Regions from separate parts of the Ligilactobacillus faecis genome, predicted to be linked through region 3. Evidence: predicted binding sites of a transcription regulator. Region 3 holds the regulator's gene; each other region holds the start of a gene.
The links. Region 3 encodes Rex, which represses fermentation and respiration genes when NADH is low (regulators of the CRP and FNR family bind a similar motif). Its sites were predicted from a motif close to TTGTGAANTANTTCACAA; they were not measured.
Positions count from the first base shown of each region.

Region 1: the regulator Rex is predicted to act here: its motif matches at 2,476-2,493, upstream of adhE (bifunctional acetaldehyde-CoA/alcohol dehydrogenase).
Region 2: the regulator Rex is predicted to act here: its motif matches at 3,454-3,471, upstream of pdhA (pyruvate dehydrogenase (acetyl-transferring) E1 component subunit alpha).

Region 1 is NZ_CP123639.1:448,867-454,061, reverse strand. It holds gene yidA (sugar-phosphatase) at 1-36, shown strand, start outside; gene QFX10_RS02445 (hypothetical protein) at 33-461, shown strand; gene QFX10_RS02440 (heavy-metal-associated domain-containing protein) at 611-829, shown strand; gene QFX10_RS02435 (hypothetical protein) at 943-2,217, shown strand; gene adhE (bifunctional acetaldehyde-CoA/alcohol dehydrogenase) at 2,543-5,195, shown strand, end outside.
Region 2 is NZ_CP123639.1:1,430,991-1,436,185, reverse strand. It holds gene QFX10_RS06610 (dihydrolipoamide acetyltransferase family protein) at 1-1,108, opposite strand, end outside; gene QFX10_RS06605 (alpha-ketoacid dehydrogenase subunit beta) at 1,170-2,147, opposite strand; gene pdhA (pyruvate dehydrogenase (acetyl-transferring) E1 component subunit alpha) at 2,147-3,247, opposite strand; gene QFX10_RS06595 (HAD family hydrolase) at 3,762-4,424, shown strand; gene QFX10_RS06590 (YigZ family protein) at 4,452-5,096, shown strand; gene QFX10_RS06585 (CPBP family intramembrane glutamic endopeptidase) at 5,182-5,195, shown strand, end outside.
Region 3 is NZ_CP123639.1:1,573,781-1,578,975, reverse strand. It holds gene groL (chaperonin GroEL) at 1-1,317, opposite strand, end outside; gene groES (co-chaperone GroES) at 1,361-1,645, opposite strand; gene QFX10_RS07190 (CPBP family intramembrane glutamic endopeptidase) at 1,844-2,473, shown strand; gene QFX10_RS07185 (redox-sensing transcriptional repressor Rex) at 2,531-3,163, opposite strand; gene QFX10_RS07180 (ABC-F family ATP-binding cassette domain-containing protein) at 3,387-5,195, shown strand, end outside.

The DNA of each region.
Region 1 (5,195 bases), 1.1 Mb from region 3:
GCTGTGACAAAATATATTTTAGAGAAAGGAAGATGAGTTTGGGAATTATTTTGGAGTTTTTGGCGGCCCGGTGGTACGTTTTTTTGATCGCACCGGTGTACGTTTTTGTGATGGCTCTTTTAGGAAAAAAGACGCGGTTTGAACGTGAGAGTTTTCAATTGGCGCTTATCTTCCAAGTTATCTATCTTATCGTGTACACGGGTTCTGCCCTTTGGCTTTTGGCAGTAGGTTCGGCTGAGAGTAGTGCCTACACGCTATTTACTTTAGTTGTCAATCTTGGTGGCGTTTTGAGTGTTTTGCCCCTCTTCTTATTGTTATTGTACCGCTTGTGCACATTAAAATTTTTAGAGCGTCTGCCAAATTGGGGCAAAAATTTATTTCGCCTAGGCTGTTTTGTTCTCTTAGGGATCTTATCTAACCCGACTTTGGCTCTTTTAGTAACAGCTTATTATGGCTGGTGAGTTTTTTATTTAACACTTAAGAAGCGTTGTGCTAAACTACAAGTGAGATGGCCCGCAGGAAAGTTAACGGTGTGAGACGGACCCAAAATTTCATAAGAAAGGAAGCTCTATTATCTTTCTTTACTCATACTATGTAGGGCCAAGAAGCGATGAAGGAAAAACATACAGTTCACGTTTTAGGGATGAAAGGTGCCTGTTGTGCTGCTAAAGTGAAAGAAAGCTTAAGCAAACTCGTTGAAGATGTCAAAGTTGACCTAAAAAAAGGCACAGCTGAGTATATTGGCGATGAGACGATCGATCACTTGAACGATACTTTAGAAGGCACGCCGTACTCAGTTATAGCTGAAACAAGTGCAAAACTAAAATAAAGCTAAAAAAGAGGCTATTAAAAGGCCTCTTTTTTAGTTATTCAAAAAAACTTATATGACTTTTGAGATAGGTAGTTTACAATAAGAGTATAAATAAGAAAGGGGGGCTAGCAATGTATGATTACCGTGAAGATATCAAGCAATTGCTCAATGTAACTGGTAACACTCATAATGAACTAAAGATCGCAGCTGAAGCGATCCGAGTTATTTTAAAGATCGCTGAAAAAAACGGAAACGAGCAACAGCAGACCGTAAGTGAAAGTGAAGAAGAGCAAAAAGATGATCAGTCGGAGCAAACTGCGCAGCTCAAAACAAATAAAGTAGACGTAAAAACTGTGCCAGAACAAAAAAGTGACTTGGTACAAGAAACGACAGTAGCAAAAGAAGAGCCAGAGTTGCAGATCGAAGTGACTAAAAGACCAACGCTAAAGATCGATCGGACGCTCCAAACGCTCCAAACGATGTTGACGGCTAAAGGGGATAGCAAAGCTCTAGAAGCATGGATCAAGAAAGAACCTCAGATCTTTGAGAAACTTTTTGAAATGGTGATGGTCTATAAAGTCTCGACTCGTAGAATGGGATTTAAAGCCTATAACAAAAATAATAAAGAATTGAAGTTTAATGAATTTATTCGGAATCAGTACAATCCGCGGAATGGAGATGCGATCATTGTCAATAATGCTCATTCAGATACTCCGCGGATCGTTAAACTGATCCGCCGCCCAGATGAACTGTATGTCCCCAATACGATCACTTTTGATCAAGGGGTCGTTGAGATGAATGATGAAGGTAAATTAGTCGTTGAACATGATGTAAATGGTCATGAATTAGTTGTTGATGGGCGGATCTTTACATATAAAGTCCCGCTCCAAGCATTTAATGTCAAAGAAGGCAGTTTAGTTCGCTTACGCTGGTACGCACGACCGCGTGGGATCCGTTTGAATGATGATATCTCGATCGCTTGGGTCTACCCAGAAAAGCACGAACACCCAAATGTTACACCTAAAAAAGAGAGTACACCTAAAGCCACCTTTAAACCAGCGATCGAATTTGATCTTGCCGGTAAGACAGTCGGGATCGTCGTGGGGCGTGAATTATATCGTGATAAATACGAAGAGATCATCAAAGCTCATGGAGGCGAGATGATCATGGTCGATGCATTTTATCACCGTCGCGATCCCGAACGCTATTTTGCTAGAAGATTGAGTGGGGCTGACTATATTGTCATGGTCCAAAATCAAAATAAACATAATACAAGTTATGCTTTAGCGAAGATCAAAGATCAATTTGAAGGCTTTGCTGTAGCTAAAAATCTAACTGGGATCCAAGTCGAACAAGCGATCTATCGAGCTTATAAAGGCCTTCCAGCTTTTGTAACTGGACAATAATAGGATAAATGATACGAATGAGTTAAGTTTAGCTTATTCGTATTTTTTCTTAAAAAGTTTGTTTTTTGTTGCACAAATTTTACTTTTATTAGCTAAAAGTAAAATTTTAGGTAGATGAGTTCTAAGGACTATTTAAAAAATAGGTAACAGTGTAAAATGAACATTATTACTAAATGTAAGCGCTGAGAAGTAGATAAAAATATTTAAAAAAAAAGAGTAAAAATAATTGAAATCGTTCTCAAAAAGCGCTAATATAATTAGTGAAGTTATTCACATGATGGTTGTGATGACTTATCGATACGTCAGTAATTGGAGGGAACATTAAATGAGTAAAGATGAAAAACAAAAAAAGCGCGTTTTGACACCTGAAGAAAAAGAAGCTAAGCAAAAGAAAGCTCAAGCTTATACCGAAGAACTAGTTGAAAAAGCGCTCAAAGCTGAAGCAAAGTATGCGACTTTTACCCAAGAACAAGTTGATAAGATCGTTTTTGAAGCCGCTTTAGCTGGCTCAGAAGCAGCTTTGGAGCTAGCGCATGAAGCCGTTGCTGAGACTGGTCGAGGCGTTGTTGAAGATAAAGATACTAAAAACCGCTTTGCAACTGAAAATATTTACAATTTGATCAAACACGAAAAAACTGTTGGGGTCATTTCAGAAGATAAGATCAAAGGTCAAGTCAAGATCGCTGCTCCTTTAGGGGTCTTAGCAGGGATCGTTCCGACAACGAATCCAACTTCGACTACGATGTTCAAGGCCCTCATGGCTTTAAAAACGCGCAATGCGATCGTTTTTGCCTTCCATCCTCAAGCTCAAAAATGTTCAGCTCATGCAGCTAAGATCATTTATGATGCTGCCGTCGCTGCTGGCGCTCCTAAAGATATCATCCAGTGGGTCGAAACGCCATCATTAGAAAATACGACAGCTTTGATCCAAAATAAAAAGATTGCTTCGATCTTGGCAACTGGCGGTCCAGGAATGGTCAACGCTGCTTTACGTTCTGGTAACCCTTCGATGGGTGTTGGAGCTGGTAACGGGGCTGTTTTTGTCGATCACACTGCACATTTGGAACGCGCAGTTGAAGATCTTTTATTATCAAAACGCTTTGATAATGGTATGATCTGTGCAACAGAAAACTCTGCTGTCGTTGAAGCACCAGTCTACGATAAATGGTTAGAATTGATGCAAGAAAAAGGTGCTTACTTAGTACCAAAAGAAGACTATGAAAAGATCGCAGACTTTGTCTTTAATGACAACCATGGTGTCAACGGACCTGTAGCTGGACGTTCAGCCCAATGGATCGCAGAACAAGCAGGTGTCTATTTACCAGAAGATAAAGATGTGATGCTCTTTGAACTTGATCCTAAAAATATCGGCGAAAAGCTTTCATCTGAGAAACTTTCACCCCTTTTGTCAGTTTATAAGGCTAAAGATCGAAAAGATGGGATCAAGATCGTTGGAGCTTTGCTCGATTATCAAGGAGCAGGACACAATGCTGCGATCCAGATCGGTTCGCAAGGCGATCCGTTTGTCACAGAGTTTGGCGACCAGACAAAATCTGCACGTCTCTTAGTTAACCAACCAGACTCGATCGGTGGGATCGGTGATATTTACACAGACGCACTTCGACCAAGTTTGACACTTGGAACAGGATCATGGGGGAAGAATTCATTGTCACATAATTTATCTACAAATGATCTTTTGAACATCAAGACCGTGGCTAAACGTCGTAACCGTCCACAATGGGTCCGTTTGCCAGAAAAGATCTATTATGAAAATAACGCGATCTCATATTTGCAAGATGATACTGAAGAGATCAAGCGTGCCTTTATCGTTGCTGACCCAGGGATGGTTCAATTTGGTTTTGTTGATAAAGTTTTAGAACAATTGTTGATTCGAGAAACACCAGTTAAAACATCGCTTTATGGTACAGTTCGACCTGATCCAACGTTAGGCCAAACGATCGAGATCGCGCGCCAAATGGCTGAATTCAAACCAGATACTGTGATCGCACTTGGGGGCGGTTCGGCGCTTGATGCGGCGAAGATCGCTCGTTATATTTATGAATATTCGCTTGAGCAAGGACCTGGGTTTATGGATAGTTATGAAAACGTCAGTGAACTCTTCACGCTCTTGCAACAAAAATTTGTCGATATCCGCAAGCGGATCGTCAAATTCCACCACGCGGTCGAGACAAAACTGATCGCGATCCCAACGACCTCTGGGACTGGTTCTGAAGTAACACCATTTGCCGTGATCACTGACGATAAAACACATGTTAAATATCCGTTAGCTGATTACGAATTGACACCACAGATCGCGATCGTTGATCCAGAATTTGTCATGACTGTGCCAAAACGCACTGTAGCTCTTTCAGGGCTTGATACGCTCTCGCATGCGTTAGAATCGTACGTTTCTGTTATGGCCTCTGACTTTACACGTCCATGGTCGTTAGAAGCGATCAAGTTAGTCTTTGAAAACTTAGTTGAATCATATAACTATGATCCAAAGAATCCAACATTAGCGGGTGAAAAAGCACGAGAAAATATGCACTATGCAGCAACTTTAGGCGGGATGGCCTTTGCTAATGCGTTCTTAGGGATCAACCACTCGATCGCCCATAAAGTTGGGGGTGAGTTTGGGTTACCACATGGTTTATGTATCTCGATCGCAATGCAACCAGTGATCCGCTTCAATGGGACTTCAGGTAAAGTAAAACGAACACCTTACCCACGTTATGAAGTTTACCGCGCTCAAAAAGACTATGCTGATATTGCACGCGCTTTAGGACTTAAAGGCAAAGATGATGCTGAATTAGTCGAAGCTTTATGTCAAAAGATCACCGAGCTTTTCAAAGCGTTAGATGTAGAACCAAAACTTTCGGCTAATGGCGTGACTAAAGAAGCGTTTGAAGGAGCGTTAGATGATATGGTCGATCTGATCTATAACGATCAATGTACTCCAGCGAACCCACGGCAACCAT
Region 2 (5,195 bases), 140 kb from region 3:
TCGCAACTTCAGGCCAATTGATGATCGGCGTAAAGAAACCGCCCCCGACAGAACCGATATTGGTGATCGACATCCCAGTATGTTCCATATCAGCACGCGATAATTTATTTTCTTTTGCTTTAGCCGTATTTTCACTGATCTGTTTTGCGAGCCCAAAAAGGCTCAAATGATCCGCATGCTTGACATTAGGAACAAACAGTCCATGCTCTGTATCAGTAGCGATCCCGACATTGATGTAATCTTTATAATTGATCGTTTGGGCTTGCATATCGACAGAACTATTAAAGACTGGAAATTCACGCATTACGATCGCTAAAGCTTTGACCACATATGCCATAAAGGTCAAATGTACGCCCCGTTCGGCAGCCAAAGCCTTATATTTTTGCCGATGATCCCATAGTTTATCGACATTAACTTCATCAAAAACATGGACATGTGGGATCTGTGAGACCGAGCGTGTCATCGCTTTAGCAGTAGCCTTACGGACTGGCGACATCTTTTCACTTGTTTCAGGCCATTCTGAACTGCCACCGTTCAAAACACTCGACACAATAGCAGTTTTTACTTTTGTTTCCATTGCCGGTGCTACTTCTTTTGTTACTGGATTTGTCGGCGTATTCGTTAACGCTTGCTCAACATCTGTCCGTAAGATCTGCCCGTGACGTCCAGTCCCTTTGAGCGTAGCTAGATCGACCCCTACTTCGCGCGCATATTTACGCACAGCCGGCATCGCTAAGACTGGAAAAGCTTTAGTACTTTCTTTTGCAGGTATCTCTTCTTTTGTTGGCACTTGAGTCTTTGCATCCTCTGTGGCTGAGCCTACTTTTGCGACTGGAGTTTGATCATCTGTGACATTTCCTTTACCTTCAGCTACTTCTAACTCGATCAAAGGATCGCCGACCTCTGCTGTCTCTCCTGCTTGAACTAAGATCGCTGTAACTTTGCCTGCGATCGGACTTGGGATCTCTTCGACCGATTTATCATTCTCGATCTGCACAAGATCACCATCTTCTTTGACTTCATCACCAACTTTGACATGCCATTCACCAATGACTCCTTCGGCGATCCCTTCTCCGATATCTGGTAATTTAAATTGATATTTACTCATGACTTCACCTACTCTACCGCAGATGCTTTGCGTTAGATATCCTTTCCTTTTGCTATTCTTGTTAGAAATTAACGATCTCTTTGACTTTTGTTACGATATCATTTTTATTTGGTAACCAGCTTTCTTCGGCTTCACTAAATGGATATGGCGTATCTGGGGCATCGACACGACCGATCGGGGCTTCTAGTTCTAAGATCCCTTTTTCAGCGATCAAAGCTGCAACTTGCCCATTGACACCTGCCTGTCTTTGCGCTTCTTGCACTAAAACAACTCGGTGTGTTCGTTTGACCGAGGCTAAGATCGTTTCTTCATCTAACGGTGAAATAGTTCGGAGATCGACCACTTCTGCTTCGATCCCTTCTTTAGCCAACTCATCTGCGGCACGTAAACTTTCATGGACCATGTAACCATACGTGATGAGCGTTACATCATGGCCTTCACGTTTAACAGCTGCTTTATCTAACGGAACTGTATAAGCTTCAGCTGGGACTTCTTGTTTGAAAGAACGATACAATTTCATATGTTCTAAAAAGACAATCGGGTCATCTGAACGGATCGCTGCGATCAAAAGACCTTTGGCATCATAAGGATCACTGGGGATCACGACCTTCAGACCTGGAGTTTGTGCCACTAACCCTTCTAAACTATCTGAGTGGAGTTCGGGCGTGTGGACTCCCCCACCAAACGGTGCTCTGATCGTCACTGGCATCTTACGTGTACCTCCAAGGCGAAAATGAGTCCGCGAGATCTGGGCGGCGATCTCATCCATAACTTCAAAAACAAACCCAAAAAACTGGATCTCAGGTATTGGACGAAAACCAGTTAAAGCTAGTCCTAAAGCTAGTCCACCGATCCCAGATTCTGCCAACGGAGTATCAAAGACTTGTTCTTTGCCTACTTTAGCTTGAAGACCGTCAGTCGCCCGAAAAACACCACCGTTTTGGCCTACATCTTCACCAAATACCAAAACATTTTTATCACGTTTCAATTCTTCTTCCAATGCTTGATTGATCGCTTTGATCATCGTCGTTTTAGCCATTATTCTTCCTCCTTTGCCACAAACTTAGCGATCTGTTCTTCTAAGGCTTGCGGGGTCTCCACAAAAACATTTTTCAAGTATTCACTGATTTTTTGTTTTGGTGCTTGCTCAGCCTTTTTCATCGCTTCTGTGATCTCTTCGTTGACTTGAGCGGTAAAATCTTCTTCTTGTTCTTTCGACCATAACCCTTTAGCGTCTAGATATGTTCTAAAGCGGATCAATGGATCTTTTTGTAACCACTCATTTTCTTCATTGGCAGTCCGATAGCGATGTGGATCATCTCCTGAAAGCGTATGTGGTCCAAAACGATAAGTCAAAGTTTCGATCAAAACAGGTCCATTACCAGCTGCACTGTATTTTCTTGCCTCACTCATCACAGTATAGACTGCCAAGGCATCCATTCCATCAACTTGGAGTCCTGGGATACCAGCAGCGATCCCTTTTTGAGCTAGCGTTTTAGCAGCTGTTTGGACCGTACGTGGTACTGAGATCGCATAGCCATTATTTTGCACGACAAAGATCGCTGGAACTTGGAAAGCTCCTGCAAAGTTGATCCCTTCATAAAAATCACCTTGAGAAGTTCCACCATCACCTGTATAGGTATAAGCAACATTAGGACTTCCTTTTTTCTTTAGTCCTAATGCAACACCAGCAGCTTGGACATACTGCGCACCGATGATGATCTGTGGTGGTAGCGCTACCAGATCATCAGGATATTGATTCCCCAAAACATGCCCTCGCGACCACAAGAAAGCCTTTTCCAAAGGAAGACCATGCATGACTAATTGTGGCACATCCCGGTAAGCCGGTAAGAGGAAATCTTCTTTTTGCATTGCAAACTCAGATGCGATCTGTGAAGCTTCTTCTCCTGCTGTTGGTGCAAAAAAGCCCAGACGCCCTTGCCGATTCAATTTTGTCGAGCGTTCATCTAAGATCCGCGACCATAACATTTTCTTAAAAAGTTCAACTAATCGTTCATCACTTAAGTCAGGAAAAAGTTCTGGCGCCACGACCTTTCCCTGCTCGTCTAAAACTTGGATCGGTTTGATCTCAGCAGGAGAAAGCGTCTTCAGTGCTTCAAAATCAATCTTTAATGTCATATTAAAACTTCCTTTCTTAACGGCAAACCATCTCAGGCCTAAATTATCTCTTAAAATTTCTATAGCGCTTACACGATGATTATAACGTATCTGCTCTTCATTGTTAATTTTGTGCATTTATTAACTTTATTCATTTCGCTAGAAGTCATTGATTTTGCACAACATTTACTAAAAAATATTTAAAAATTTCTCCTAGAAATTATTTAATGTTACCTTTATCACAAAGAAAGTCATATCACTTGTTTAAATCGCAAAAGAAGACTATAATATGGGCGTATTAGAAAGGGATGTCTTTTGATGACACGTAGAAATGATTCAAAGCTTGAACATCGTTTAGCCGAAGAAAAATTAGCTGACGCTAAACGCAAAGAAGCCGAAACAAAGGCTAAAGAAGCTAAAAAAGCTGAAAAATAGTGATTTTTACACTGAGGCGTTTTCGTCCCAGTGTTTTTTATTCCATAAACGAATAATGCTATAATTAAAGTAATGAATTTTTAGAATGTGGGGATAGAATATGGATCTAGAACTTGTGATCTTTGATATGGATGGTGTGATCTTTGACTCAGAAAAAGTTTATTACCATGCAAATAAACTAGCAGCTGAAAAATTAAAGATGGACTACTCACTTGAGTACTATAAACAATTTATCGGCGCTGGCACAGAACCAATGAAAGAACAAATGATCAAAGACTATGGTAACGATCGGACTTTGATCGAAGATTTCTTGAAGCTAAGTGGTCAATACGTCCATCCTTTAGTAGAACGTGGTGAACTCCTTGTTAAACCTGGTTTTATTGCTTTGACTGACTATTTAAGAGCTAAAGAGATCCCTTATGTAGTTGCTTCAAGTAATTATCGCAGTGAGATCGAATTTTTCTTAGATCATACTCCAGTTGATAAAAACGGTTTTAAGGAAATAATTTCAGCTGAAGATGTCCATGAAACTAAACCAGCGCCTGAGATCTTTTTGACCGCTTTCAAAAAAGGTGGCGCAAAAGACAAAAATAAAGCCCTAGTCATCGAAGATTCAGCTAACGGGATCTTAGCTGCTAACCGCGCCAACCTTCCAGTCATCATGGTCCCAGATGTTATCGAACCGACTCCAACACAAGAAAAGCAAACTTTAGCGATCCTAGATGACCTAAATGCCGTTAGATCCTTTATCACTACTCATTAATATCAAACGAGGTATTTTATGGAAAAAATGCGCCCTTATTTAACTTTAAAAGAGAATGGGACAGCTGAGTTGATCATCAAAAAATCACAATTCATCTGTACTTTAGCCCGAACTGAAACAGAAGCTGAAGCCAAAGCCTTTATCGCTGAGATCAAGGCCAAACACCGCAAGGCAACACATAATTGCTTTGCTTATATGATCGGCCTAAATGATGAGATCCAACGAGAAAGCGACAATGGAGAACCTTCAGGGACAGCCGGTGTCCCGATCCTCGAAGTCTTGAAAAATTTGGAATTGCATAACGTCTGTGCAGTCGTGACACGTTACTTTGGTGGGATCAAATTAGGAGCAGGAGGCTTGATCAGAGCTTATAGCAATGCCACTTCTCACGCGATCGAAACTGTTGGGATCGTCAAAAAAGTCGTTCAAACTGAACTTGCATTAACTGTCAGTTATTCTGCTTTTGGAAAATTACAAAACTACTTAGAAAACAAACAGATCAACTTATTAGATACACACTTTGCCACCGAGGTGACTGCTCTTGTTGCGATCGATACTCCTCAAGTCAAAGAATTCAGCGACCAAGTGATCGATCTGATGAACGGGCAAGTAACGATCAAAGAAGGTCAAGAAAAATACGTTGAAGTCCCCTATGAACTTTACCAAAACTAGGATCAAGCTGCTCGATCCTAGTTTTTTATTGCCTTCTTATTTTTGATTGTGTAAAATTAATTTAAAATTTCTAAGGAGAGTAATTATGCTAAATTTTTT
Region 3 (5,195 bases):
GATGTTGATACCTGTTTGAACATCGCCTTCTTCACTCAAAGCAGCTACAGCATCGATCACATCGATCAAGGCTGTCCCACCACCAGGAACAAAGCCTTCTTCTACGGCAGCACGTGTCGCATTTAAAGCATCTTCGATCCGGTACTTACGCTCTTTTAATTCTGTTTCAGTAGCAGCCCCAACTTTGATAACGGCTACCCCACCAGCTAATTTAGCCAAGCGTTCTTGAAGTTTTTCTTTATCAAAATCAGAAGTTGTTTCCGCGATCTGCTTCTTCAATTGTTCAACACGTTCTGCGATCTGTGCTTTATCGCCAGCACCTTCAACGATCGTTGTGTTTTCTTTTGTAACTGTGACACGACCAGCTGTCCCTAATTGGTCAAGCGTTGTGTCTTTTAATTGAAGGCCAAGATCATCTGTGATCACAGTTGCGCCTGTCAAAGTTGCGATATCTTGCAACATTTCTTTCCGACGATCACCAAAGCCTGGTGCTTTAACAGCAACAACGTTGAATGTCCCACGGATCTTGTTCAAAACAAGCGTTGGTAGGGCTTCACCGTCAACATCATCAGCAATGATCAACAATGGACGACCTTGTTCAACGATCGATTGCAATAATGGTAAGATCTCTTGAATATTGGAGATCTTCTTATCTGTGATCAACAAGTATGGGTTTTCTAGATCAGCTTCCATCTTGTCGTTGTCTGTGACCATGTATTGTGATAAGTAGCCACGGTCAAATTGCATCCCTTCAACAACGTCTAATGAAGTATCGATCCCTTTTGATTCTTCGATCGTGATCACACCGTCGTTACCAACTTTTTCCATTGCATCGGCGATCAATTGACCAACTTCTTCGTTAGCTGAAGAGATCGAAGCGATCTGTGCGATATCACTCTTAGACTCAACTTTGTGTGACATCTTGTGCAGACCATCGACCGCTGCTTTAGTAGCTAATTCGATCCCACGACGGATACCAACTGGGTTCGCACCAGCAGTAACGTTTTTCATCCCTTCGTTAACGATGGATTGGGTCAAAACGGTAGCTGTTGTCGTACCGTCACCAGCAATATCATTTGTCTTAGAAGCAACTTCAGCGACTAATTTAGCCCCCATATTTTCAAAGTGATCTTCTAATTCGATCGCCTTAGCGATAGTCACACCGTCATTTGTGATCGTTGGTGTTCCGTATGTTTGTTCCAAAACAACGTTACGTCCTTTAGGTCCGATCGTTGATTTTACTGTATCAGCTAATTTATCGACCCCAGCAAGCATCTTTGCGCGTGCATCTTCTGAAAATTTGATTTCCTTTGCCATTTATGATTCACCTCATGTGATTTAAATTCAAATTGATTATTTTTTATTCCACGATAGCTAAAAGATCTTTTTCATGCATGACCAAGTATTTAACTCCGTCATATTCAACTTCTGAGCCAGCATATTTATCAAAAACGACAACATCGCCAGCTTTAACGGTCATCGCTACCTTTTCGCCGTTATCAAGGATACGTCCCGTACCAACAGCAACTACCTTTGCAGTTTGTGGTTTTTCTTTAGCATTACCTGCTAAAACGATCCCACCGACTGTTTTTTCTTCTTCTTTTTCGACCTCTAAAATGACGCGATCTCCTAATGGTTTAAGCACGTTATATCCCTCCAAATTCTTTTTTAGCACTCAAGACTTTCGAGTGCTAACTAACTACAACTATTACTATACTCACTTTACTTTTAAAATGCAAGCATTTTATCACTCGACTTCTCAGAGTGCTAAAATACGTGCATTTTTTCTTGCGATAATCTGCTATAATTAATGAGTAGCTTACGTAAGGTGAGGATGTTCTTAATGAAAAAAACTTTACCCAAAAATGCCCTTGTGATCTTAGTGATCTATTGTTTGACGATGATGCTCAGCCCTTTACTTTGGCAATTACTCAAAAACAATGATCTTTATTATCCACTAGTCACTTTGATCAACGGGAGCGGTGCTTGTTTGATGATCTGGTATACCCGTTTGCATGCGTCAGACCGCTCAGATCAGCTAAAGACCACTTTGCCAAAAGAAGGGCTCTACCTTCTTTTAGGGCTTTTATTGCTCTTCTTTTGTCAATGGGGTGGGCCTTTATTCGAACAGCTCTTTTTTGCTAGCCCACGTTTTTCAGCAAATACGAGTTACTTACTAGCCGTTTATCACAAGTACCCTTATTACCTACTAACGATCGTCATCTTCTTACCTGTAATGGAAGAATTCGTCTTTCGTAAAGTCTTATTTAAAGATCTAGCTTTATTTAGTGATCCACTTTTAGCGGCCTTTATCTCTAGTCTACTCTTTAGCTTGGCACACCAAGATGGACACTATTTGACTTATCTTTTGATCGGGCTCGTGTTGTGTTATGTTTATACTAAAACTGACCGTTTACGCGATCCGATCATCATGCATTGTTTGATGAATCTGACGATCTTATTATTGGCTTAAAAAAGGAGCTGGTATACCAATTTCCAGCTCCTTTTTATATAATGAAAGAGTTAAGTTCTATTCGTTGAAATGTTGTAAAAAGTAGATCAGTGTCTGCAGTTCGTTTGTCAGATCAACATTTTGAACGCGAACGCGTTTAGGGACACTGATCCGCAAAGGGGTGAAGTTCAAGATTCCTTCGATCCCAGCTTCAACTAGATCATCAGTTACCGCTTGCGCAGCTTCGATCGGAACAGTCAAGATCGCGATCTTGATCTGTTGTAGCCGAAGTTGTTCTTTCATATCTTCTAGCGGATAGACTGGGACTCCACTTTGGATCTTCCCAGTTAAGGCTTGATCGATATCAAATGCCACACTGATCCGCGTATTATTACTTTGATGAAAATTATAATTTAACAGAGCTTGCCCTAAATGACCGACTCCGATCAAAGCAACATTTGTTAATTTATCTTGACTAAGAGTCTTTTTGAAAAATTCTAACAGATCGAGAACATTGTACCCGTACCCTCTTTTTCCGAGGGCACCAAAATATGAAAGATCACGCCGGATCGTAGCCGGATCGATCTTGACTACTTCGGCTAGTTCAGTCGAAGAGATATGGTCAGTTCCAGCAGTCGCTAGCATGTTCAAATACCGATAATAGATCGGCAGACGCTTAGCTGTTGCTTCAGGAATATTTGACGTCGCCATATCTATGAGCTCCTTTCAGAAACTAGTTTGGGTCAACCGATCACACTTTGACCGACTAATTTTATTTTGTAAAACCAATAGATAAATTTTAGCATACCCCATACAATAATAATACTAAAAAATGTTAATCTATTCACAATCTAATGCTTAGAGACTGTTATTTAAGCAAATTGCTGTCAATACTTTGTGAAATATATTTATTTTAAAGAAATTAGGTGAAAATATGATCTTATTACAAGTCCAAAAAGTCGGACGTCATTTTGGGGCCGACACACTATTTGAAAATATCGATCTAGATATCCAAGATCATTCCCGGATCGCTCTTGTCGGGAAAAATGGAGCTGGGAAATCAACTTTATTAAAAATGATCATCGACGAAGAAGCGCCTGACGAAGGCCAGATCGTTCGCAAAAAAGGATTGACGGTCGGTTATTTAGCCCAAAATACCGGCTTAGAATCTACTAAGACGATCTATGCTGAAATGTTGAGCGTCTTTAGCGAACTTCGCCAAATGGAAAAACGCCTCCATCAACTCGAAGATCAGATCGCAAGTCAAGCTGAAAATCATGAAACGCCAGCTTACCAACAACTTTTGAAGCAATACGACCAACTCTTGCATGATTTTAAAGAACAAAACGGCTATGGCTATGAAGCTGAGATCCGCTCAGTCTTACACGGTTTCAACTTCTTACCCGAAGATTTTGAACGCCCGATCGCATCTTTATCTGGTGGTCAAAAGACACGCCTGGCCTTAGCCAAATTGCTCTTAGAAAAACGCGATCTTTTGATCTTGGACGAACCGACGAACCATTTAGATATCGAAACTTTGACTTGGCTTGAAGGCTATATCCAGACATATACAGGCGCTCTTTTGATCGTCTCGCACGACCGCTACTTTTTAGATAAGATCGTCAATGAAGTTTATGAGATCAGTCGCGGTAAAGCCCACTATTACAAAGGCAATTATTCTGACTACATCGTAGAAAAAGAAAAGCGAAAAGAACTTGCGTGGAAAAATTATGAAAAGCAACAAGTCGAGATCCACAAACTCGAAGATTTCGTCAATAAAAATCTCGTACGTGCTTCAACGACTAAACGCGCTCAAAGTAAGCGCAAGCAACTCGAAAAAATCGACCGACTCGAACGGCCTGAAGGTGACGAAAAAAGTATGCATTTTCGTTTCAAAGCTGCCGAAGAAAGCGGCAACGTCGTCTTGAAAGTCAACGACGCTGCGATCGGTTACGATGACCAGATCATTGCTGAACCGATCGATTTTGAGATCAGAAAACGTCAAGTTATCGCTTTAGTTGGACCTAATGGGGTCGGAAAATCCACATTACTAAAGAGTATTTTACACAAGCAGCCTTTCCTCAAAGGCTCAGCCACATTTGGAACTAACGTGCACCCAGGCTACTACGATCAAGAGCAACATAACTTACACGATAAAAAAACTGTTTTAGCTGAGATCTGGGATGAGCATCCAACTACACCAGAAAAAGATATCCGCTCACTTTTAGGGAGCTTTTTATTCAGTGGTGATGACGTCAAAAAGACGATCCATAGTCTTTCAGGAGGCGAAAAAGCCCGTCTCTTGTTGACTAAGCTTTCAATGCAACACGATAACTTCTTAGTTTTAGACGAACCAACGAACCACCTTGATATCGATAGTAAAGAAGTGCTCGAACAAGCTATCAAAGATTTCGATGGTACAGTATTACTCGTTTCACACGACCGTTACTTTATCAATAAAGTTGCTACGAGCGTGATCGAGATCGCTAAAACAGGAAGCACTGTTTACCTAGGTGATTACGATTATTATGTCGCTAAAAAAGAAGAGCAAGCTGAACTTGCCTTAGCTAAAGAAAAACAAACAGCACCGCAGACAGAAACAAAAAACGTTTCAAGTGGAAAAACAAGCTATGCGCAAAGTAAAGAACGTCAAAAAGAAGAGCGACGTTTACGGCGTAATGTTGCTACTTTAGAACAACAAGTCACTGATCTTGACGCTAAAAAAGAAAATCTCGAAACTCAA